DNA from 2 places in the Nordella sp. HKS 07 genome. Region 2 is predicted to be linked to the other one. Evidence: riboswitches for the same ligand, from Rfam matches in the RefSeq annotation. Region 2 holds a riboswitch; the other holds the start of a gene.

Region 1 (12,076 bases), 430 kb from region 2:
GCGAGCAGCAGGCCGACAAAGCCGAAGAAATAACCAAAGGCGAAGAGCGCGAACATCAGCCAGACGGGGTGGAGGCCGATGCGGTTCCCCACCAGGTTGGGCGACAGGAAGTTACCCTCGACGAACTGGCCGAAGGCGAAGATGGCGACGATCATGATGATCGACACCCAGTCGGGCCAGAATTGAATGAGCGCCATGCCGATGGCGAGCACGCCCCCGACGATGGAACCGACATAGGGAATGAAGCTCAGGAGCCCGGCACCAAGCCCGATCAGCAGTCCGAAATTGAGCCCGGCAAAGGACAGCGCCACGGCGTAGAAGACGCCAAGCAGGAGGCACACGGTGCCCTGGCCGCGGATGAAGCCCGCCATAGCCTCGTCCATCTGGCGGGCGAGCGCCCTGATCGTCTCGAGATGCTCGCGTGGCAGCCAGCCGTCGACCTTCTCGACCATGCGGTCCCAGTCATTGAGCATGTAGAAAGCGACGATCGGGGTAACGACCAGGAGGGAGAGGACGTTGACGAGCGCCAGGCTCCCCGACAGGATCGAGGTGAGGATGGCGCCGATCCAGCCGGCCGCTTTACCGGCGAGATCGGAGAGCGAGGCCGGCAGATTGGTGCCCGAGGAAGCCAGCATTTCCTTCAGCCACAGCGGGGCGAGTTCGTCGAAAAGCTTGACGAGCGCCAGCACATAGCCCGGCAAGTTGGAGGAAAACCGTGCGATCTGGTCGCCCAGCACCGGCAAGAGCAGCAGAAGCAGGACGACGATGACGACGATGCTCGAAATGAGGATGAACAGGGTCGCCGCGAGTCGCGGCATGCCGAGGCGTTCGAGCGCGTCGGCAACGGGGTCGAGAAAGTAAGCGAGGACGAGCCCGGCGATGAAGGGCAGCATGATATCGCCGAGCAGCCACAGCGCCAGGATGACCACGGCCAGCGCCACGGCCCAGAAGGTCACTTGCCTCCGCAATGTCATGGCGCATCCTTCATATTCGTTCCATTGGCCATATGACGGGCCCATGCGCGCATGTAAAGGGCGGCTGAGGCGACGGTGAGGAATGCAACGACGGCGCTGCCGATATTGAGGAACCAGGTCGCGTCCGACATCCAGGCGAGAACCGCGAGCACCCCGCCGGCGAAGGCGATCTGGGCGGCGGTGTTGATCTTGCTGGTAATGAGCGGCTGCATCTTGAGCGGCTTGTCCAATATCCAGGACAGGATCACCGCGCCGACGATCAGCACGTCGCGCGAAGCGACGAGGATGACCAGCCAGGCCGGCATATGTTGCAGAAAGCCCAGCGAGACATAGATCGACACCAGCAGCAGCTTGTCGGCGAGCGGATCGAGATAGGCGCCGAGCTGCGTCTTCATCTGATAGCGGCGCGCAATATAGCCGTCGATGCCGTCACCGACACCGGCGATGATGAAGACCAGGAATGCGAAGCCGAACTGGCCGGCGACGATCAGCCAGATGGTGACCGGCACCAGCAGTATCCGGCCGATGGTGATGATATTCGGCAGATTCATGCGAAAATGACGATGGTGGCGATGGTGGTTGCTGGTGTCATCTTACAACGGTTGCAGCACCCATGTCCCGCCCGCCTGCACGAGCCTCAGGCCACTGCCCGACAACGCCTGCTGGAGGTCCTGGACGGAATCCACGAAAACGAGCTGGATGACGGCGCCATTCTCGGCGATGGTCGAGACATCGACCCCGATGACGCCTTGGGTCGCCAGGAGCCGGGCGCGGATTCCGTTCCATTGATGTATTCCGGAAAACGGCACGGCGACGGGCATGGACTGCGAGGTGCGTGCCGTTTGCTGCTCGGCCTCGGCGCGGGCGCGCGCCTCGGCGGCGACCTTGAGGCGAACCGAGCGCCACTTCTCCAGCATCACGTCATCGAAGCGCCGGGCCGCGGTGGCGGCGGCAGCCTCGAGCGTGCCGTCCTCCGCGGTGTACACCTTGTCGAAATTGATCGCTCCCAGGGCCGAGTCCCCTTGCATCACAGCGCGGATGCCACCCGACGGATCGGGCTCGGCCATCGCGACGAGAATGCTCTTGGCCTGGTAGCGGATCATCAGACTTTCGAGCTTGATCGCATCACCCGCGGCCGCCTCTTCCGGGGTGATGGCCGAGGTATCCTGAAGATCGCCGAGCGGAACGATGATCGGCACCAAGGACTGTTCCGCCTTGAGATCGAGCCAGGCCTTGCGCCAGAGATTGTCCTCCCACAGCACCAGCCCCGTCGGTCCTTTCCACAAGGGCAGGACGACGAGCGGCGGCGCCTGGTCCTCGACCACTTCGATGCCGTAACGGCCCAGCAGCTCGCGGATCTTGCCGGGCAGGAAGCGCACGGTGAGCTTGCCGATATAGCGGCCAGGGCCCGAACGCTCCTCCTCGATGCTCAGGGAGCGCAGCATGCGGCCGATGTCTCGGGCATCCATGCCTTCAAGGCGCTTGGCCGCCTCGGCCGAGCCTAGTCTCGCGACCAGTTGATAGAAAGCCTTGACCTGCGCCTCGATGATGGCGCGGGTGCGCGCTGTGGCGGCATCCTTGTCGGTGACATCGACCTCAACGCCGGTCACCGAGAACAGGCCGGTCTCGACCGGCGCCACGGCCCAGGCCTTCAGCGGTGCGGCAAAGATAAGCAATATCAGGAATGCCCCAAACAGGCCCCTGGAACGGCACGTCATACATAAAACTCCATCTGCCCGCCTCGGCGCATTCGGGCGATTCGGCCCAATTGAGCGCTTTATCTGGCGCACCGTTCGGGCTATTCAGCCCCGGCACCCCGGATCACAGCAGAAATCCTAGATCATTGAGGCAAACTAGCGGCATGGGCGCAGGCAAACAAGACGGCCATAATGGCATTTCCTACGCCGACGCCGGCGTTGACATTTCGGCCGGCAACGCTTTGGTCGAGGCGATCAAGCCGCTCGCCAAGGCGACGGCGCGGACCGGCACCGATTCGGCGCTGGGCGGCTTTGGCGGCCTTTTCGACCTCAAGGCCTGCGGTTTCAAGGACCCGGTCCTGGTCGCCGCCAATGACGGGGTCGGCACCAAACTGCGCATCGCCATCGATTCCGGCCTGCACGCGAGCGTCGGCATCGACCTGGTCGCCATGTCGGTGAACGATCTCATCGTGCAGGGTGCCGAGCCCCTGTTCTTCCTCGACTATTTCGCCACCGGCAAGCTCCGGGTGGGCGAGGCGCGCGATGTCATCGCCGGCATCGCCGAAGGCTGCCGGCAGGCCGGCTGCGCCCTCATCGGCGGCGAGACCGCCGAAATGCCCGGCATGTATCATGGCGGCGACTATGACCTCGCGGGCTTTGCGGTCGGCGCCGTCGAGCGCGAGGACATCCTGCCCAAGCCCGATGTCGGTGCGGGTGACGTCATATTGGGCCTCGCCTCGTCGGGCCCGCATTCGAACGGCTATTCGCTGATCCGCCGCCTGGTCGAAGTGAGCGGCCTGCGCTACGGCGACAAGGCCCCCTTCGCTCCCGATAAGAGCCTGGGCGAGGCGCTGCTCACGCCCACCCGAATCTATGTCAAGCCGGTGCTCGCCGCCCTCAAGGTGTCGGCCGGCATCAAGGCGCTCGCCCATATCACCGGCGGCGGCTTCCTCGAAAATATCCCGCGCGTACTGCCGGCCCATACGGTGGCGGAGATCGACCTGGCGCAGATCCCCTGTCCGAAGGTCTTCGGCTGGCTGCGGCATGTCGGCAATATCAGCGAAAGAGAGATGCTGCGCACCTTCAACTGCGGCATCGGCATGATCTGCGTCGTCACGGCTGAAAGTGCCGATGAGGTGACGCGCCTCCTCAAAGCCCAGGGTGAAGACGTGGTGACCCTGGGCGTGATCGCCGAGCGCCAGGGTAGCGAGGAGCAGGTCAGATCAAGCGGCAGACTCGTGCTCTGATGGGCGCGCGGAAGAAGACTGGGATTCTCATTTCCGGCCGGGGCTCGAACATGCAGGCTCTGGTCAAGGCGGCACGGGATCCTGCCTTTCCGGCCGAGATCGTGGTCGTCATCTCCAACCGCGCATCGGCATCCGGTCTCGATTTCGCCAAAGCGGAAGGCATCGCCACGGAAGTCGTCGACCACAAGGCGCATGCATCACGCGAGGCCTTCGACGCTGAGCTCGATGCGGCGCTCAAACGCCACGGTGCCGAGCTTGTCGCCTGCGCCGGTTTCATGCGAATCATGACGGAAGGCTTCGTCCAGCGCTGGCGCGACCGGATGATCAATATCCACCCGTCCCTGCTTCCTGCCTATAAAGGCCTCCACACGCATGAACGGGCGCTGGCGGACAAGGTCACGCGCCATGGCTGCAGCGTGCATTTCGTGAGAAGCGACGTCGACAGCGGTCCCCTCATCGCCCAGGCCTCGGTGCCCGTGCTCAAGAGCGACACGCCGGAGACCCTGGCGGCGCGCGTGCTCGATGCCGAGCACAAGATCTATCCGCGCGCCCTCGCTGTGGTGGCATCGGGCGCGGTGCGCGTCGAGGGCGAGACGCTGGTCGCCGCGAAGCCCGGCCTGCATATCCCTCTCACCATCCCCTAGATCACGATCACTTCAGGTCGAATCGACCTGAAGTGATATACGTGATCGGGATCTTTAGTTTAGCGCGTGATCGGACGGAAAACCGGTACCCACTTTTCCTGATCACGCGCTAGTTTCAACGCGAGCGCCGCATGATCCCCAATGTCCTGAGCATCGCCGGCACCGATCCGACCGGCGGGGCCGGCATCCAGGCCGATCTGAAAGCCTTCGCGGCGCAGGGCGCCTATGGCATGGCCGCCATCACCGCGGTCGTGGCACAGAACACGCAAGGCGTGCGCTCCTTCGTCACTCTGGAGCCCGGCTTCATAGCCGAGCAGATCGACGCCGTGTTCGAGGATGTCCGCGTCGATGCGGTCAAGATCGGCATGGTGGCGACGGCGGCCATCGTCGAGACGATCGCGCAAAGGCTGAAGCACCATGGCGCGCGCAATATCGTGCTCGATCCCGTCATGATCGCCAAGAGCGGCCATCATCTGTTGCGCCCGGACGCGATCGCGGCCATTCGCGACATGCTCGTGCCGCTGTCGACGCTGATCACGCCCAATCTGCCGGAAGCCGCCGTGCTGCTCGGCGCCGAGCCCGACTGGACCTTGGCGGAAATGCGGGCGCGCGCCGAGACTCTCCACCGGCTCGGCCCGGAGTGGGTCCTGCTCAAAGGTGGCCATCTCGAAGGTTCCTCCGAGAGCACCGACATTCTGCTCGGTGGTGGCGGCCATGTCGAGTTTTCTGCACCGCGCGTGGTGACAAAGAACGATCATGGCACCGGCTGCACGCTCTCAGCCGCGATTGCCGCTCTCCTTCCCCGCCACGGGATGGAGGAAAGCGTGCGGCGCGCCAAGGACTATCTGTCTGGCGCGCTCGCCGCCAGCGCTGAGCTCACCGTCGGGCACGGTCATGGGCCGCTCCACCATTTCTACGCGCTCTGGCGGTCCTGACGGCTTCAGCGATCCGCTGGGCCTCGGCGCGCGGATCGAACCTCCCGCAAATGGCCGACACCACGGCGAGCCCGTCCGCTCCCGCCGTGATCACCGGCGCGGCGTGCTCGGCCTTGAGCCCGCCGATCGCCACCGCCGGAAGCCGGCATAAAGCGACAAGCTCGGCGAGGCCGCCAAATCCGATGGGCTGCTTGTGGTCGGCCTTGGTCGGGGTGGCGAAGACCGGCCCGATGCCGACATAGTCGACCGGAGCATCGGCCACGGCGCGCGCGGCGTCCGGCGTCTCGATCGAAAGGCCGAGAATTTTATCGGGTCCGATCAGATGTCGAGCCGCGGCCGCGGGCATGTCCTCCTGACCCACATGCAGGCCATCGGCCGCGATGGCGATGGCGGCCTCGACGTCGTCATTGACGATGAGCGACACGCCTGTCCCCGCCAGGACGGCCAGGAGCGCGCGCCCCGTCTCGATCATACGGGCGGTACCGGCATCCTTGTCACGCAGCTGCACCATGGTGACACCGCCCGCAACGGCGGCGCGCGTGGTCTCGACCATCGACAGATCGCGGCAGAGGACCGGGTCGAGCACGAGATAGACGGAAAGATCGAAAGGTCTCATGCCGCCGCCACCTTCGCCTCAGCATCGAGGGTAGCGGGATCGAGGGCCGCCAATGCGTCGAGGAAGCGCCAGGCGAACGACCCCGGCCCTTCCGCCTGTCGCGCCGCCGCCTCGCCCGCCACGCCGAAACAGGCCAAGGCGGCGACCGTCGCCGCCAGGGGTTCACGCGGTGACGTCGCCGCGAAGGCGCCGACCAGGCAAGTGAGCGCACAGCCGAGCGCCGTCACCTTGGGCATCAGGGACGAGCCGCCGGCAATACGCATCGATTGCCGCCCGTCGGTTACGAAATCGACCGCACCGGTGACCGCGACGACCGCGCCGTGTTGACCCGCAAGCACCACCGCCGCCGCTTCGGCCTGCTCGACCGGATCGCGGCTGTCGACGCCCTGGCCGGCGCTCGCGCCGCCCGCCAGCGCGATGATCTCCGACGCATTCGCCCGGATGATTGTGGGACGCAGCGCGAGCAACTGCTCCACTGCGTTGCGGCGGAATGAAGTCGCGAAATGCGCCACCGGATCAAGGACCCAGGGTATCGACTTCTCATGGGCGGCCGCGACTGCCGTTCTCATGCCGGCGAGCCAGTCCGGCGACAAGGTGCCGATATTGACGGTGAGTGCTGAGGCAAGGCCGGCGAATTCGCCGGCCTCTTCCGCCGCATGGACCATGGCGGGCGAGGCGCCGGCCGCCAGCATCACATTGGCCGCGATATTCATCGCGACATAGTTGGTGATACATTGGACGAGCGGCGGCCTCTCGCGCAGCTTGGCGAGCAACGTTCCGGGCATGGTCATCATTGGGAGTCCTCGCCGACCGGCACATAGAGATCGCCCACTTCGCGGTACTTCTCCGCCATGGCTGCGAGGCCCAGCCTCTGCGCTTCCGCCTGGATGTCCTGCGATATGCGCATCGAGCAGAATTTTGGTCCGCACATGGAGCAGAAATGCGCCACCTTATGCGCCTCCTTGGGCAACGTCTCGTCGTGGAATGAGCGTGCCGTCTCGGGATCGAGCGAGAGATTGAACTGGTCCTCCCAGCGGAACTCGAAGCGGGCCCGCGACAAGGCATCGTCCCTGATCCGCGCCGCCGGATGGCTCCTTGGCGAGATCGGCGGCGTGTGCCGCGATCTTGTAGGTGATGACGCCGATTTTGACGTCGTCGCGATCGGGAAGACCCAGATGCTCCTTGGGCGTCACGTAGCAGAGCATCGCGGTGCCGAACCAGCCGATCATCGCCGCGCCAATGCCCGATGTGATGTGGTCATAGCCCGGCGCGATATCGGTGGTGAGCGGACCCAGGGTATAGAAAGGCGCCTCGCCGCAGATCTCGAGTTGCTTGTCCATGTTGGCTTTGATCTTGTGCATCGGCACATGACCGGGGCCCTCGATCATCACCTGGCAGTCCTTCGCCCAGGCGATCTTCGTCAATTCGCCCAAGGTCTCCAGTTCGGCGAATTGCGCCCGGTCATTGGCGTCGGCGATCGAGCCCGGACGCAGGCCGTCGCCCAATGAGAAGGAGACGTCATAGGCCCGCATGATGTCGCAGATGTCTTCGAAATGCTCGTACAGGAAGCTTTCGCGGTGATGGTGCAGGCACCACTTGGCCATGATCGAGCCGCCGCGCGACACGATGCCGGTGACCCGGCTGACGGTGAGCGGAATGTGATGCAGCCGCACACCGGCGTGGATGGTGAAATAGTCGACGCCCTGCTCGGCCTGCTCGATCAGCGTGTCGCGATAGACCTCCCAGGTGAGGTCTTCAGCGACACCCGCCACTTTCTCGAGCGCCTGATAGAGGGGTACGGTGCCGATCGGCACCGGCGCGTTGCGGATGATCCAGTCGCGGATATTGTGGATGTTGCGGCCGGTGGAGAGGTCCATCACCGTGTCGGCGCCCCAGCGCGTCGCCCAGACCATCTTCTCGACCTCTTCCGCCATCGATGAGGTGACGGCCGAATTGCCGATATTGGCATTGATCTTCACCAGGAAGTTGCGGCCGATGATCATCGGCTCGGCCTCGGGATGATTGATATTGGCGGGAATGATCGCCCTTCCCCGCGCGATCTCGTCGCGCACGAATTCCGGCGTCACGAAATCGGGGATCGCGGCGCGGAAATCCTCGCCGTCACGCTCCATCGCGGTGCGGGCGCGCTCGCGACCGAGATTTTCGCGGATCGCCACGAATTCCATCTCGGGGGTGACGATGCCGGCGCGCGCATAGGCCAGCTGCGTCACCGCTTTGCCGTTCATCGCCTTCAACGGCCGGTGACGGACCGGGAATTCCGGCGTCAGGTGGCTTGCGCCGACCGCGCCATTGTCTTCTGGTCGGACCTCGCGCCCGGCATAGGCCGCGACATCGCCGCGTTCCTCGATCCAGCGGGCACGGATGCGCGGCAGGCCGCGCTCAATGACGATCTGAACTTCAGGATCGCTATAGGGACCAGAGGAATCATAGACGGCGACCGGCGGCTCGCCGGCGGTCGGATGCAGCGCGATCTCGCGCATCGGCACACGCAGATCGGGATAGAGGCGGCCCGGTATGTAGATCTTGGCCGAGGCCGGCAGCGACCCTTGCGTGACCGTGGGCACTTCAGGAAACTTGGAAGTTTGTATCGTCATGGTGAGACTCCTTCGCGTTCGCTTTGGAGACCCAGCTCTGACCCGGAATGATGAGATGGCGCCCTTGGAAGGAATGGTGGCCACGAAGAGCCGCAAGCGCCCGCACCGTCCCTACGCCAGTGTTAACTGGATCAGGTTCAACGGGTCGCTGCGCTGTTCCGGCCGGATATCGGCCTTCGCCAGCAGCCTCTCAGCTCCTTGTCGGAGCCCCCCTGGTGAAGGTGGCCAGGGTGCGTGCAGCGGCGGCGTTTGTCAAGCCAAGCGCCTGTGACTTTCCGTCATGTTGTTAGAGGAACACGTCGAGATCGGGTCTCTCCATGTCGGCACGCAGCTCATCCTGCCATTCCTTGAGCAGCGCCTTGCGGCGCTTGGGGTAACGGTCCTTCAGGATGTCGACCTGGGCGATGCGGTCGGTGCGAAAATGGCGGAAGGCCGTGCGCAGTTCGCACCAGGCGATGATGTTGCGGGTCGCTTCGTAATAAACGATGCCGATCGGCCAGATGGTGCGCTCGGTGTAGCGATCGATCTCGTCGCGATACTGGATCGATACTTTGCGGCTCTCGCGGATGGCGCTGCGCAAGGCCGCGACATCTACGGCATCGACGGTGCGCTCGTCGCGCGGCGCCACGACGAGGCCGGCGTCGAACAGGAAGGGCCGCAAGCCTTCCGGCAGAACGGCGCCGATCTTGGCGACGGAATCGCGCGCCGCCCGCGACAGCTGCCCATCGCCGCGCCGTGTCACCCAGCGCAAGCCAAGCATCACCGCCTCGAGCTCGTCCGCCGTGAACATCAAGGGGGGCATGTCGTAGCCCTCGCCCAGCACATAGCCGATGCCGGCCTCGCCCCTGATCGGCACGCCCTGGCCGACCAGGGAATTGATGTCGCGATAGACGGTGCGCAGCGACACTTCCAGTTCCTCGGCCATGGCATCACCGGTCACCGGGCGCCGGTGGCGGCGCAGGATCTGCAGCACTTGAAGAAGTCGGTCAGCGCGTCTCATGGCCAGAACCTAGCTCATGTTGCTGACAGATTATGTCAGGAGACTGGCAGGAGCGCCATCCCTTGATCACTCAGACGACTTGCCCATAAGTAAAACTGCCTCCGGCGATGTCAGACGAGCGCGTAACTCGCCCGGCGTATCCCCTTGAAAGCAATGAGAACGCCGATGGCGTAAAGAACCATGCAGCCGAGTTGCATGAATAGCCACACATTCTTTCCTGCGGTGATTGGCGAATAATAGAAGGACGGCCACATGGCATCGACGGCAAAGTACCCGGCATAGCCGGTCAGGAAGATCGCGACGAGCGCAACTACACAGATCGGAAGTGCCGATTCTCCTCCGCCGGCATCCTGGCTTCCGACCATGGCATAGACGACGCCGATGACGATCATCCCCAGTGATCCGCCGAGCACGACGGCGGTCGAAAGAGTCCAGGGACAGGCGTACCAGAGCGTCACATTCTTGAGGAACGCATCGCCGGTCGGATATTGGGCACCGACGACATAATGCAGCACCATGCCGAAGCTCATCAGAAGCCCGAGCAACAGAAGCCAGAAGCCACAGCGGATGAACTGGCCACCAAGCTTGACCTGCGTCATAGGTGCCTCCTGACTGAAGAGAGGGGGGAACCCCTCACCATGAGAATGCCCGCTCCCGCATGAAGCAGAGCGGCCGTTTCAAAAATGAGCAAGGGGAGAAGCCACGGCCACACCTCGAACACGCCCAAGCGGGCAAAGGCGGTGAGGCACGCGGCGGCCGGCGTCACATAGAAATAGTGAAACATCATGCCGAGGCCGCCGATGAGGCCGGCAACGGAGGCAGCAGCCCCGGTGAACAGCAAATTCATACCAAGACGCCGGCGCATCTCACTTCACCTTCTCGATCTCGCTAGCGCGGGATGCGAAAAAGTGGGCACCGGTTTTTCGCAAGAATCCCGCGCCAACAAATAAGAATCGATCACGTTTATGAGTTTGGGTTGTTTCAACCCAAACTCATCGTGATCTAGGCAGATCGAAGAGTGAAACGCGTTCATGACCTCCTCCGACGAAAGTGTCAGAGAGATCATCCCGTGATTTTGACTACGATGATAGTTGGACCAAGGGGAAGGCCCCGCGCGCCGCGCCGGTCCGGTACGGTCGTTACCGCGTCAAGGCGCTTCGGAAAATCAGACCAGGAAGGTCAGCATGGCGATGGGAGCCACAGTCGCCGCCAAAAGCAGGACGGCCATGATGAGAAACCACTGGGTGGGTAATGTAGCGCGGCGGAAGGTCATGGCGGGAATGTGTGCCGATTCTCGTTTTGGGAAAATGATTCTTTTCAAAGGTTTAGACTCTGAGACTAAGTCTTTGATTCAATTACTCCTCACTCCCACAGCTTGGCGGGTCATAACACATTCCTCTCTCAAGCAGCTGGCGCGTGATCAGGAAAAGTGGATACCGGTTTTCCGTCCGATCACGCGCCAAACTTAAGATTTCGATCACGTTCATCACTTCAGACCGAACCGGTCTGAAGTGATCGTGATCTAATCGCCGAAGTTACGCTGTAGATACCCTGTTCTTTCTGAGCACAGGCTGACCGGCCCGTTCATCCGCGGTTCATTTTGCGCTGGCGGCTCAGGCGGGCTTCATCCAGACCCGGTTGTCATGGAAAGCGCCGCCGGCGGCGGGCGCCGGCTGGTCGCAACCGGTGAGCGTGTTGATGCCCTTGCCGTCCTCGAAGGCCTCATTGGGCCATATCGATTCCGCGATGAGGACGCCCCGGCGGATGCCGTCCATGACCTTGGCGTGCAAAGTCACCACGCCGCGGGCGCTGCCGAGCCTCACCTTGTCACCGTCCTTGAGGCCTTGCGCCGCCAGATCATCGGGGTGGACGAAGACTGTCGGCCGTCCCTCCCTTTTGCGCGACGACGGTGTCTCGTTGAAGGTGGAATTGAGGAAGGTGCGCGCCGGGCTGGTCGCCAGCCGGAAGGGATAGGTCTCGGTGGCCTCCTCGATGACGGCCCAGTGATCGGGCATTTTCGGCATGTCGTCGACGGGACCGTAAGGCCCGATCCCCGCCTTGAAGCGCGCCGCCTGCCAGTCCGGCTTGAAGCGGAACTTGCCGTCCGGATGGCCAAAGCCGTCGAGGAAATGCGCGCTCTCGAAATCCTGCTGCACGTCGATCCAGGTGTCCTGCTCGAGGGTCTGCAGATCCGGCCGGTTCGAGTTCGTGAGCGTCCAATCGATAAGCTCGCGCGGCGTCATGCCGAAGCCCTGATGCTCCGCCCCGACGCGGCCTGCAAGGTCGGAGATGACCTCGTGATTGTTGCGGCATTCGCCCGGCGGTTCGACCAGCTTGGCGCCTAGCAT
Region 2 (12,076 bases):
GTTGTGCATGTTCTTCTACTTCGTCATCCCCTTTACCTTCCAGGGTGTGCTGGGCCATGCCGGCATGCTGGCGCCCGGCATTGTCGATGGCACCGGCATCGGCGAGGCGCTGGCGGGAATGGTGCATGGCGGCAAGGTGGTAACTCAGATCCTCGTCATCCTGATGATCCTGGCGCTCTTCCTCGCCATCATGACAGCGATGGCCGGATCCTCGCGCACCCTCTATCAGGGTTCGAAGGATGGCTGGCTGCCGCGTTACCTCAGCCATGTGAACGAGCATGGCGCGCCGACCAGGGCGATGTGGACGGATTTCGGTCTGAACCTGTTCCTGCTCGCCATCGCCTCCGACCTCGTCGGCTATTTCTGGGTGCTGGCGCTCTCCAATGTCGGCTACATGATCTTCAACTTCCTCAACCTGAATGCCGGTTGGATTCATCGCGTCGACTCGGGCCACATCGCGCGGCCATGGAAGGCGCCAACGTGGTTGATCGGGCTCAACACCGTGCTCGCCTTCGTGAATGCGTTGTTCCTCGGCGCCGGCGCCAAGGTCTGGGGCTATTCGACGGCGCTGTGGGTCGGCTTCGTGCTGGCCGCCTTGATCATACCGGTCTTCGCCTATCGCCATTACGTGCAGGATGGCGGCCGGTTCCCGCCCGAGGCTTTGTCGGATCTCGGACTCAAGGAAGGTGATCTCGGTGAACGCAAGGCCGGAATGTGGCCCTACATCACGCTGGCGGCCGGTCTGGTTGTCGTGCTGGTCGCGAACTGGGTCTTCGTCCTGCCGGGATAAGCACGAAGATCACGATGATCGAGCGGGGGCGGCTGGAAACGGCCGCCCTCTTATTTGCCTTGATCGCTCATCGCGCCCCGCCGATACTCCCGCAGCTCAACTGGGGAGGATTCGATGCTGGGCTACATTCTTCTGGCGATCCTGGTCATCGCCGGCTTCTATCTGGTCTATGCCTATAACGCGCTGGTCAAGAATAAGAATCTTGTCGCGGAAGGCTGGAGCGGCATCGATGTGCAGCTGCGTCGGAGGGCCGACCTCATCCCCAATCTCGTCGAGACCGTGAAGGGCTATGCGGCGCATGAGGACAAGTTGTTCCGCGACATCGCCGACCTGCGTGCCAAGAGCATTTCGGGCGGTACCGTCACCGAGCAATCGCAAGTGAGCCAGGCCATCACCGGCATGCTGGGCCGGCTCTTTGCCGTCGCCGAGGCCTATCCTGAGCTCAAGGCGGATGCGAATTTTCGCGATCTTCAGGAAAAGCTCGCCGGCGTCGAGGACGAGATTCAACTGTCGCGGCGCTACTACAATGGCGCCGTGCGCAACTTCAATACCATGATCGAATCCTTCCCCTCCAATCTGATCGCGGGCTTCTTCCGTTTCATCAAGGCCGAGTTCTTCGAGATCGGCGATCAGGCAGCCCGCCAGGTGCCCAAGGTGGAATTCAACAAGGCGTCCTAGATCACCGGGCTTTCAAACCTGCCGCTTCTCCCGCTTGCGGGAGAAGGTGCCCGAAGGCCGGATGAGGGTGTCGGGCAGTCAATCTCACATACCACTTGGCGACAGAGTGATGATGATATTTCAGCCTTCGACAGCGCGGGATTGCCAGCATCGAAAGGACACCCTCATCCGCCCTTCGGGCACCTTCTCCCGCAATCGGGAGAAGGGGAAGCCGATCAGGGCGATGCTCATTTCCCTTGCCCTCTTTTTCGCTGTCGCCGGACAAGCCGTCGCGGCCGAGCGCATAACCTCCTTCCTCAGCGACGTGACGATCGGTGCAGATTCGGCGCTCACCGTGACCGAGACGATCGCCATCGTTTCTGAGGGCGATGAGATCAAGCGCGGCATCAACCGCGATTTCCCGACCCGCTACAGGGACAGCAAGGGCCTCTCCTATGTGGTGGGCTTCGAGGTCCTGGGCGTCAAGCGCGACGGCCGGGATGAGCCCTACACGCTGATGTCGATCGCGAATGGCGAACGCATCCGCATCGGCAGCGCCGATGTGTTCCTGAACAACGGCCAGCATATCTATGAGATCACTTACCGGACGACACGCCAGCTCGGTTATTTCGGCGATTACGACGAGCTATATTGGAACGTCACCGGCAATTCCTGGACCTTCCCGATAGAAAGAGCCGAGACGATCATCCGCCTGCCGCCGGGCGCTACCATTCGCCAGCATGCGGAATATACCGGCCGGCAAGGCGAACGGGGCAGCAATGCGGAAGTGCTGCAATCGACCGGCGACCGCTATCGGGCGCGCACCACGCGCACGCTGGCGCCCGACGAGGGCTTCACCGTCGCGGTCGGATGGCCAAAGGGCTTCGTCACCGCGCCGACCGAGATCGACAAGGCCAAGGACGCGATCAGGGACAATCTCGGTTTCTTCGCGGTGGCGGCAGGTGTGCTCCTCGCTTTCGTCTATTATCTCTTTGCCTGGTTCCGCGTCGGGCGCGATCCGCCGAAAGGCGTCATCATTCCGCTCTTCACGCCGCCTGCGGGGCTGGGCCCGGCCGGAATGCGTTATGTCTGGAAGCAAGGGTTCGACGACAAGTCTTTCGCCGCGTCGCTGGTCGGCCTCGCGGTCAAGGGGCGTCTCAAGATCATCGAGAAGGACGGCGGCTTCTCGATCCAGCGCAAGGACGACCAGAGCCAGCCTCTGATGCAAGCTGAAGCGGCGCTCTACCGGGCGATCCCGCGCGGCACCACCGAGCTCGAGCAGAGTAACCATTCGGCGGTGCGCGCCATGAAGAGCGCCATCGAGGACACGCTCGAGAAGGAGCATGAGGGCGTCACCTTCGTGCGCAATCTGAAATGGTTCTGGGGCGGGATCGCCATCTCGGTCATAGCCCTCCTGGCGGGAGCCGCCTTGCTGCCGGGCGATGATGCGTTTGTCGGCCTCTTCATCTCGGCCTGGTCGACTTTCTGGTGGGGCATCCTGCTGGTGATCAGCTGGTCGTTGGTCAAGGGCATCTTCGAGACGCGAGGCGTCTTCGCCAAGATCAAGTCCTTTTTTGCGCTGGGCTTTCTCGTGCCTTTCTTCCTGGCGGGCGGCGGCGTGCCGGCAGCCGTCTTCTTCTCCGCGCAATCGCCAGCCCTCTATGGCTTCGCTGCCGGCGCTGTGGCGCTCGTGGCCATGGGCTTCGTCTTTCATTGGTTGCTGCGCGCGCCGACAATCATGGGCCGCAAGCGCCTCGACCAGGTCGAGGGCTTCCGCATGTATCTGAAGACCGCGGAGGAGGAGCGCCTCAAGGTGCTGCATCCGCCGGAGAAGACGCCGGAATTGTTCGAGCGCTATCTGCCTTTCGCGCTGGCGCTCGATTGCGAGAATGAGTGGAATGCGAAATTCGCCGCAGTCCTGGCCGCTGCGGCCGCTGCCGGCGCCGCGGCATCGCCCATCTGGTATTCCGGCGACAACTGGAATCCCACCCGCATGGATGACTTCACCGGCAGCCTCGGGAAGAGCCTGTCGAGCGCTACCTCGTCGTCGTCGGTGGCCCCCGGCAGCAACTCCGGTTCCTTCGGCGGCGGATCATCAGGCGGCGGCGGTGGCGGTGGTGGCGGATCGGGCTGGTAGAGCTCCCTTACCGAGCCTTAATTGCGCGGCCACGGCGCGGTAAGGTTTCCAGGACGACAAAGATGTCATGTGAGTGCCGGCACTGCAGGCGAGCTCTCATGACGAAGCGCGTGTCTTGCCGGTCCTCATGATCGAGGTCATAGCATCATCGAGGAGACCAAACATGACTTTTCGCATCGTCACGCCCGCCGCGCTTGCCCTGTTTCTCCTGGCGGGCACGGCGTTTCTCGGCGCCGCCGGGCCGGCGGGTGCCGCCAGCAATGCCACCATGACCGCGTGTTCGCAGCAGTGGCAGGCGGACAAGAAGGCGGGCAAGGTCCCGCAAGGTGAAACCTGGTCGAAATACTACAGCGACTGCGCCGCCGGCATGAAGAAGGGCGCGTCTGCCGCCACGACGACCATGAAGAAGAAGGCTGCCGCCGTGACGTCGGCCAAGAAGGACACGCGCAGCTTCGTGCCGAAAGAGCCGACAGCCACCGATCAGACGGCGGTCGCCACGACCGATGCTAAGGGCAAGCCCTTGAGCGCCGGAGAAATCGCTTTCCGTCAGCGGATCAAGGAATGCGGCAACGAATGGCAGCAGGACAAGGCCAAGGGCACATTGCCCGCTGGCGAGAAATGGCCGGATTTCTGGAGCGCCTGCAATACGCGCCTGAAGGCGCACGGGTAGAGCATCGGCCCGAAAAGTGCGTGCGGTTTTCGGGTAAGCCGATGCGAAAAGACAAAGAGCTGAACCATCTGACCGAACGCCGAGCGGTCTATCCGATGTAGTCGGCGAGCTCCGGCAGATCGCGCCGCGTGAAGAGACGCTCGGTCGGCTCGAAGGCGAGGATGCGGCCGTCGCTCAGAAAGGCGGTGCGGCTCGCCGCATAACGCGCATCTTCCGGGTGATGCGAGACCAGCATGACCGTGTAGTGCTTCTCCTGCTGCAGCGCCTTGACGAGATCGATCATCTCGCGCCGGAGCGCCGGTCCCAAGGCCGCGAAGGGCTCGTCGAGGAGCAGGATGGGCTCGTCGCGTAGCAGCGCGCGGGCGATGGCGACGCGCTGGCGTTCGCCGCCCGACACCTCGCCAGGCTTGCGCCGGGCGAGCGCCTTGAGGCCGGTGCGCGCCAGGGCGTCATCGACGGAACGCTTCTCGGCCTCGCTGAGCTTCAGCGCCGGCGACAGGCCGAGCGCCACATTCGTCCACAGATCGAGATGCGCGAATGTATTGTGGTCCTGGAACACCATGGTCACCGGGCGCGCGGAGGGAAGCGCATGGGTCATGTCGCGGCCGTCGAGCACGATCTTGCCCGATTGCGCCCGGTCGAATCCGGCGATGAGGGACAGAAGCGTCGACTTGCCGCCGCCGCTTGGCCCGATGACGGCGACGAACTCACCACGCGCGATCTCGAAATCGAACTCGGCGGTGAAGTCCTCATAGCGGAACCGGATGTCCTCGAGCCTGATCATGCCGCAGCACTCCATTTGTCGAGGAGGGTGATGACGGCCATCGAGAACAGGGCGAGGACGAGCGCCGAGCCTGCTGCCGCATCGATGCGATAGCTGCCCATTTGCGCATAGATGAGGGCGGGAAGCGTCATGAGATCCTGCGAGCCGAACAAGGTGATGGCGGTGAGATCGCCGAGCGAGAGCACGAAAGCCATGGCGGCGGCAAGTCCAAGGGGACGGCGCAGCACCGGCAGGTCGATGAGGAGGAGGCGTCTCACGCCCTTGATGCCGAGGCTGGCGCAGAGCCGGTCATGCTGGGCCATCGACTGCTGCATGGCGGGTGCCAGCGAACCAAGCGCGAAAGGCAGCGCCATCAGCGCATTCATGGCGATGACGAGATAGGGGGCGGCTGACAGAGCGAGCCCGGCCCGGCTCGCCGCGATGAACCATCCCGTCGCCAGCACCGCCGGCGGCACGATCAAAGTGAGCAGTGCCGAGAGATTGAGGAGCGAACGGCCCGTCGCGCTCGTCGCCTTGGCGCTGGCCCGCGCCAGGGGCCAGGCGAGGAGGAGACTGGAGCAGCGCCGCGGGCAAGGCGATGAGGAGACTGGTCAGGATCGCGCGCGACAGCGCCGGCCAGTTGAAATCGGCCGCGAGGCCTGAGATCACGATCGCCAGGATCGGGATGCCGACGAACAGAGCCGCCGCCGCGATGATGAGGGCCAGCGCGAAGGCGCTTGCCGGCGAGCGTGTTTCGTAACGCGCGCTGATGCCTCTGAGCGACGGCCAGTTCTGCACCGCTTGCGCATACTGGCCGGCGAGCAGCACGAACAGTCCGCAGAGCACGAGCTGCACCAGCGACAGCACGGTGGCGCGGGCCGGATCGTAGTCGAAGCGCAGCGCCTGATAGATACCGACTTCGAGGGTGGTGGCGGACGGTCCGCCGCCAAGGGTCAGCACGACGGCGAAGCTCGCTGCGCAGAGCAGGAAGATGAGGCTCGCAATGCCCGGCAGGCTGGCGCGCAGCTGCGGCCATTCGATCAGGCGGAAGCGGGCGCCTTCTGTGAAGTCGAGCTGGGCCGCCAGACGCCAGCTTTCTGGCGCGATACCCTCCAGTTGCTGCAGGAGGAGGCGAGTGGCAAGCGGCAGGTTGAAGAACACATGCGCCAGCAGGATGCCGGCCAGCCCGTAGATATTGATCGGACTGCCGGTGAGCGTCGCGATCCAGCCGGTGCGGCCATAGACGGCGACGATGCCGAGGATGACGACGATGGCGGGCAATGCCAACGGCAAGGCGAAAAGGCGGAGCAGAAAATTGCGGCCGGGGAAATCGAGCCGCGCCAGAGCGAGCGCCACGGGCAGGGCGAAAGCGATCGAAAGAAGTGTCGAGAGGCCGGCCTGCAGCAGCGTGAACCACAATATGCGCAGTACATAGGCATCGACGATATGGCCGGTGAGGAGGCCCTCGCCGATGCCGATTGTGGCGACCGGCAAGAGACCTACGGCGATCGCGACGAGAATGGCCGCGAGCGCGGGGCTCGCGGCCAGAAGCGCTCCCTTGGAGGAGGTCGTCATTTACTCATCGCATTGAGCCACTCGTCGATCCAGGCACGGCGATGATCGGCCACTTCCTCAGGCTCGAACAGGAAAGTCTTGTCCGGCTTCACGAGGCTGTCGAAGGTGGCGTTGAGCGGCGCCGATGTCTTGCCCGCCGGGAACATCCAGTTGTTTTCAGGGATTGCGTCCTGGAAGCCCGGGCTCTCCATGAAGGCGAGGAAACGCTCGGCGAGCTTCCTCTCGGGCGAGTTGGCGATCAGTCCCGCGACCTCGACCTGCAGATAATGGCCTTCGGAGAATTTCATCGCCTGATAGCGCTCCGTCTTCTCGGCGATGATATGATAGGCCGGTGAGGTCGTGTAGGAGAGCACCATCGGCGCCTCGCCCTTGGTGAAGAGGCCATAGGCCTCCGACCAGCCGGGCGTCGTGGTGAGGATGCGGGGCTTGAGCTTGGTCCAGGCCTCCGCCGCCTTGTCGCCATAGACGGACTTGACCCACAGAAGGAAGCCTAAGCCCGGCGTCGAGCTGCGCGGGTCCTGCAGGATGATCTTCTGTTCGGGGCTTCCCTCGACGAGATCCTTGAGACTCGTATAGGCATCCGCCGGCTTGATCTTCTCGGTGTCGTAGATCACCGCGAAATGCGCATAGTCATAGGGAAGGAACGTGTCGTCGGTCCAGGTAATGGGTAGCGTCAGCTTGGACGCGTCCTGGCCATGCGGCCCGAACAGGCCGGTCGCCTTGGCTTCCGCCGTCAGATTGGTGTCGAGCCCCAGCACGACATCGGCCTGGGTGCCCGAGCCTTCGAGCTTCAGGCGGTTCAGCATCGCGACACCGTCGGTGACCGAGACGAAATTCAGCGTGCAGCCGCATTCCTTCTCGAAGGCCTGTTTGACCTTGGGGCCGGGACCCCATTCGGCGGTGAAGCTTTCATAGGTGTAGACGGTTAGCGTTTCCGCCGCGTTTGCCATGCCGGGCAATGCGCAGAACGCCATCAGGGTGAAGAGAAGTTTTTTCATCTAGGTCCTCCTATTCACCGGGTGAAGGAGGAAGGGGCTCGTGGCAGCCCGCTCGCAATCCCTCCGCCGGTATGAGCCGGATCAGGTTCAGCGGGTTAGCCTTTTGAGGGCCTCTCAGCTCTGAAACACGAGCACCCCGTTGAGAGCGAGGGGGAACATAGGCATTGAGGGGTGCGCTGGCAAGCGGCTTCTGTTATTCCTGGGCGATGACCCGTTTCGTTGTGCTTCTCAGCGGAGACCTGACGGCAACCAGGCGTCTGAGGTCCCAGATTCAAAATGCGCGTATCATCGCGGCCGATGGCGGCATGGCGCATGCCGACACGCTCGGCCTGACACCCGAATTATGGGTCGGCGACTTCGATTCGACTTCCGAAAGTCTGGCCGAACTCCATAAGGACGTCGCGCGCCATGAATTTCCCGCCGACAAAGACAAGTCCGACGGCGAGATCGCGGTGGACGAGGCGCTCAAGCTGGGCGCCCGCGAGATCGTCATGGTGGGCGGCCTCGGCGGCCAGGCCGACCACGCGGCCTCGCATCTGGGTCTGATCCTGAAACTGGGACGCAGGCGAGTCCATGCCTTCCTCACCAGCGGCGCGGAGGAGGCCTATCCCGTCCTCAACGGCACCCATCATTTCGACCTGCCGCCCGGCAGCCGCTTCAGCGTCGTTCCCTTCACCGATCTGGCCGGCCTCGATCTCGAAGGGGTGAAATGGCCGCTGACCAACCGCTCCGTGCCTTTGGGCTCGAGCCTCACCGTGTCGAATGTCGCGCTGGGGCCGGTGACCGTGCGGCTGAACCAGGGCTACGCGGTGGCCCTCGCTTATCCCGAGAGTGCTGCGTGACCAGACTGACACTGACCGAAATTGGCCGCCATGGCGAGGCCATCGGCGAAAAGGAAGGCCGTCCGGTCTATGTGCCCTATGCGCTGCCGGGCGAAGTCGTGGAGGCAGAGATCGCAGGGACCCACGCGCAATTGCGCGAGATAGTCGTCCCCAGTCCCGAGCGCATCGCCGCCTTCTGCCCGCATTTCACGCAATGCGGCGGTTGCCAGATCCAGCATTGGCAATCCGACGCCTATCGCCTGTGGAAGCGCGGCCTTATCGTCACCGCGCTCAAGCATCAGGGCATCGCGGTCGAAGTCGAGCCGCTGATCGACGCGCAAGGCGAGGGACGGCGGCGCGCCACCTTGCATGTGAATAAAACCGCGGCGGGCGTGATCGCCGGCTTCAATGCCGCGCGCAGCCATGACATCCATCCGATCGATTTTTGCCCCATTCTCGTGCCGGCGCTGGCTTCGGCGCCCGAGATCGCGCGGCATATCGGCGCGCTCCTCGGCGACTGCGATGTCGCCTTCACCGCGAGCGAGACCGGCATCGATGTCGATGTGACCACGAAGAAGAAGGCGACGCCGTCCTTGGCGGCGCTCGTCGAGGCTGCGAAACTGGCGAGGCTTTCGCGCAACCGCGAGCCTTTGGTGACGCGCATCGCGCCCGAGATCACCGCCGGCACTGCGCGGATACGTCTGCCGGCAGGCACGTTCCTGCAGGCGACGCGCGCCGGCGAGGCGGCCTTGGCGATGCTGGTCATCGAGAACATCGGCAAGGCGAAGGCCGTCGCTGATCTCTTCTGCGGCGTCGGCGTCTTCGCTTTGCGCCTGGCCGGCAAGGCCAGGATATTCGCCGCTGACAGCGACCGCGGCGCCATCGCCGCTTTGGACGAGGCCACTCGTAAGGCGTCTGGCCTCAAGCCGGTCGAGGCGAAAGCGCGCGATCTCTTCCGCGAACCTCTGGTTTCACACGAGCTCAAAGCTTTCGACGCGGTAATCTTTGACCCGCCGCGCGCCGGCGCCGAGGCGCAGGCGCGGCAGCTGGCAAAGTCGACGGTGAAGACCGTCGTCGCCGTCTCCTGCGATCCGGCGAGCTTCGCCCGCGATGCGCGCATCCTGATCGAAGGCGGCTATCGTCTGACGCGCGTGACGCCAGTCGATCAATTCGCCTTCACGGCGCATGTCGAGACGGTAGCGCTCTTCCGGCGCTGATTTTCAGAAACCCCTCATGTTGGGGTGCCAAATGAAAAGGCCGCCCATGAGACGGCCTTCCGAAACTCAAAGTTGAGCCAAGCTCAGTCCTTCGCACGCTCCACATAGGAGCCGTCCTCGGTCGCGATCACAACGCGGGTGCCGGTGGCGATATGGGGCGGCACTGCGGTGCGTACGCCGTTCGACAGGACCGCCGGCTTGAAGGAGGAGGCCGCCGTCTGGTTCTTGATGACGGGCTCGGTCTCGACGATCTCGAGCGTGACACGCTGCGGCAGCTCGATCGTGATCGGCACGCCGTTGAACAGCGCGATCATGCATTCCATGTTTTCCTGGAGATACGCCGCACCGTCGCCGATGAGGTCGGCCGGCAGGTGGATCTGCTCGAAGCTCTCCGGATTCATGAACACATATTGGTCGCCGTCCTGATAGAGATAGTTGAACGGCAGGGTCTCGACGAAGGCCCGCTCCATCTGGTCTGTGGTCTTGTAGCGCACCACGGTTTTGACGCCGTCCGAGATGCGGCGCATATCGATCGAGGTGGTGGGAGTGCCCTTGCCAGGGTGGAAGCTCTCGGCTTTCAGGACGACATAGAGCTTCCCGTCCTCATGCTCGATGACATTGCCTTTACGCACGGCGCTTGCGATGATCTTGGCCACGAAATCTCTCTATAAATAAAGCTATTGATGGATTTTGTCGGGCGGGTATTAGCAGCCGCCATGCCAGAAGCCAAGCCCTGCCGGAGTTCCCCCTTTTGACCCCCCAACCCGCCCTGGTGGCGCGCCGATATCCATGCCGACCGTCGGCCTTTCCTGATGGTTCGGGGCCGGATCCTGGGCCGGATACGCGCCTGGTTCGCCGAGCAGGGCTTTATCGAGGTCGATTGCGGGGCGCTGCAGGTCTCGCCTGGCAATGAGGCCCATCTGCACGCCTTCACGGCCTCGCTCATCAATCCGGACGGCTCGAGCGAGGTCCGCTACCTCCATACCTCGCCCGAATTTGCCTGCAAGAAGCTCCTCGCCGCCGGCGAAAAGCGCATCTTCAGCATGGTCCATTGCTTCCGGAACCGCGAGCGCACGCCGCTCCATGCGCCCGAATTCACCATGCTCGAATGGTACCGGGCGGGCGAGCCCTATGAGCGCATCATCGCCGACACGGTCGAGATGCTGAGACTAGCGGCATTGGAGACGGGCAATCAGCTCACCTGGCGCGGCAAGGCTGCGGACGCCTTGCAGGAGGCCGAATATCTAAGCGTGGCGGATGCTTTCGCGCGTTATGCCGGCATCGACCTGCTTGCCACTCTCAGTGCCGGGGGAGCCGATGCCGCAGCACTTGGCGCCCAGGCGCGTTCGCAGGGCGTCAGCTTCGCCGCCGCCGATTCCTGGTCCGACATCTTCAGCCGCATTCTGGTCGAGCGCGTCGAGCCACATCTGGGGCAGGGGCGCCCGACCGTGCTTTTCGAATATCCGGCCGTCGAGGCGGCCCTGGCGCGGGTCAGCCCGCGCGATCCGCGCATCGCCGAGCGCTTCGAACTTTATGCGGCGGGCGTGGAACTCGCCAATGGTTTCGGTGAACTGACCGATCCGGTCGAGCAGCGCCGCCGCTTCGAGGCCGACATGGCGCTGAAGCAGAAGCTCTATGGCGAGCGTTATCCGATCGACGAAAGTTTCCTTGAAGCCTTGCGGCATATGCCGGAAGCTTCCGGCGTGGCGCTGGGCCTCGACCGGCTGGTTTTGCTGGCGACCGGCGCCACCCGTATCGATCAGGTAATCTGGACGCCTTTCAGCTAGGAGATTTGCGATGCGCCTCATCGGCTATGTGCTGCTTCTCATTCTCTCCGTGAATGGCGCCGCATGGGCCGGGGGCACCGAGGAGGATCTCTATCGTGGCCGGACACTGGTGACCGGCATGCGCGAGGAGACCCGCATCCCCGGCTTCGCCACCTGCCTGCTCGATGTCCTGGCCAAGCTTTCGGGCGATGCGCGACTGCTGAGCGATCCGCTTGCCCTTGAGATCGCCGACAAGGCCGCCGATATGGTCACGGCCTTCACCTACAAGGACCGCCTCGAAGGCATTCCGATCCATGACGAGCAGGGCTCGCGCGACCGGCCCTACGATCTCACCGTGACCTTCGATCCGGCCAAGGTCGATGCCGCTTTGCTCACACTGGACCGCAAGCCCTGGCTCACCGAGCGGCCACGCCTCGGTCTCTTCCTGGCGGTTACCAACGGATCCACCGTCTATATGCTGGCGCGCGACGGAGTCCACGGCCGCGACCAGCGGGAGTCGCTCAGCGGCGCTTCCTGGCAGATCGGCTTGCCGGTGCTCCTGCCGAGCGAGGATGAATTGTCCCGCAACGGCTTGACCATCCGCAGCCTTCCCACCGCGCCGCCAGCGAGGCTCGAAGCCGTGGCACGGGGCATGGGCGCCGATCTGGCGCTCGAGGGCAGC

What was found. A riboswitch is a leader RNA that binds a small molecule or an ion and turns the genes downstream of it on or off. The one in region 2 is predicted to bind thiamine pyrophosphate.
Region 1: it holds a riboswitch for thiamine pyrophosphate, as region 2 does, so the genes downstream of both, thiC (phosphomethylpyrimidine synthase ThiC) here and thiB (thiamine ABC transporter substrate binding subunit) in region 2, are expected to answer to the same signal.

Annotation. Positions count from the first base shown of each region.
Region 1 is NZ_CP049258.1:5,328,288-5,340,363, reverse strand. Features, by position in the region: gene G5V57_RS25115 (AI-2E family transporter) at 1-974, opposite strand, end outside; gene G5V57_RS25110 (CDP-alcohol phosphatidyltransferase family protein) at 971-1,525, opposite strand; gene G5V57_RS25105 (DUF2066 domain-containing protein) at 1,568-2,692, opposite strand; gene purM (phosphoribosylformylglycinamidine cyclo-ligase) at 2,836-3,918, shown strand; gene purN (phosphoribosylglycinamide formyltransferase) at 3,918-4,562, shown strand; gene thiD (bifunctional hydroxymethylpyrimidine kinase/phosphomethylpyrimidine kinase) at 4,694-5,497, shown strand; gene thiE (thiamine phosphate synthase) at 5,439-6,113, opposite strand; gene thiM (hydroxyethylthiazole kinase) at 6,110-6,907, opposite strand; partial or broken gene thiC (phosphomethylpyrimidine synthase ThiC) at 6,904-8,728, opposite strand; TPP riboswitch at 8,819-8,952, opposite strand; gene G5V57_RS25070 (YafY family protein) at 9,015-9,728, opposite strand; gene G5V57_RS25065 (hypothetical protein) at 9,839-10,327, opposite strand; gene G5V57_RS25060 (hypothetical protein) at 10,324-10,593, opposite strand; gene G5V57_RS25055 (molybdopterin-dependent oxidoreductase) at 11,342-12,076, opposite strand, start outside.
Region 2 is NZ_CP049258.1:4,893,541-4,905,616, forward strand. Features, by position in the region: gene G5V57_RS22970 (APC family permease) at 1-790, shown strand, start outside; gene G5V57_RS22975 (LemA family protein) at 905-1,468, shown strand; gene G5V57_RS22980 (DUF2207 domain-containing protein) at 1,692-3,584, shown strand; gene G5V57_RS22985 (hypothetical protein) at 3,748-4,254, shown strand; gene thiQ (thiamine ABC transporter ATP-binding protein) at 4,343-5,053, opposite strand; gene G5V57_RS34515 (hypothetical protein) at 5,035-5,391, opposite strand; gene G5V57_RS22995 (hypothetical protein) at 5,327-6,592, opposite strand; gene thiB (thiamine ABC transporter substrate binding subunit) at 6,589-7,590, opposite strand; TPP riboswitch at 7,632-7,739, opposite strand; gene G5V57_RS23005 (thiamine diphosphokinase) at 7,797-8,432, shown strand; gene G5V57_RS23010 (class I SAM-dependent RNA methyltransferase) at 8,429-9,628, shown strand; gene efp (elongation factor P) at 9,712-10,284, opposite strand; gene epmA (EF-P lysine aminoacylase EpmA) at 10,441-11,415, shown strand; gene G5V57_RS23025 (DUF2066 domain-containing protein) at 11,426-12,076, shown strand, end outside.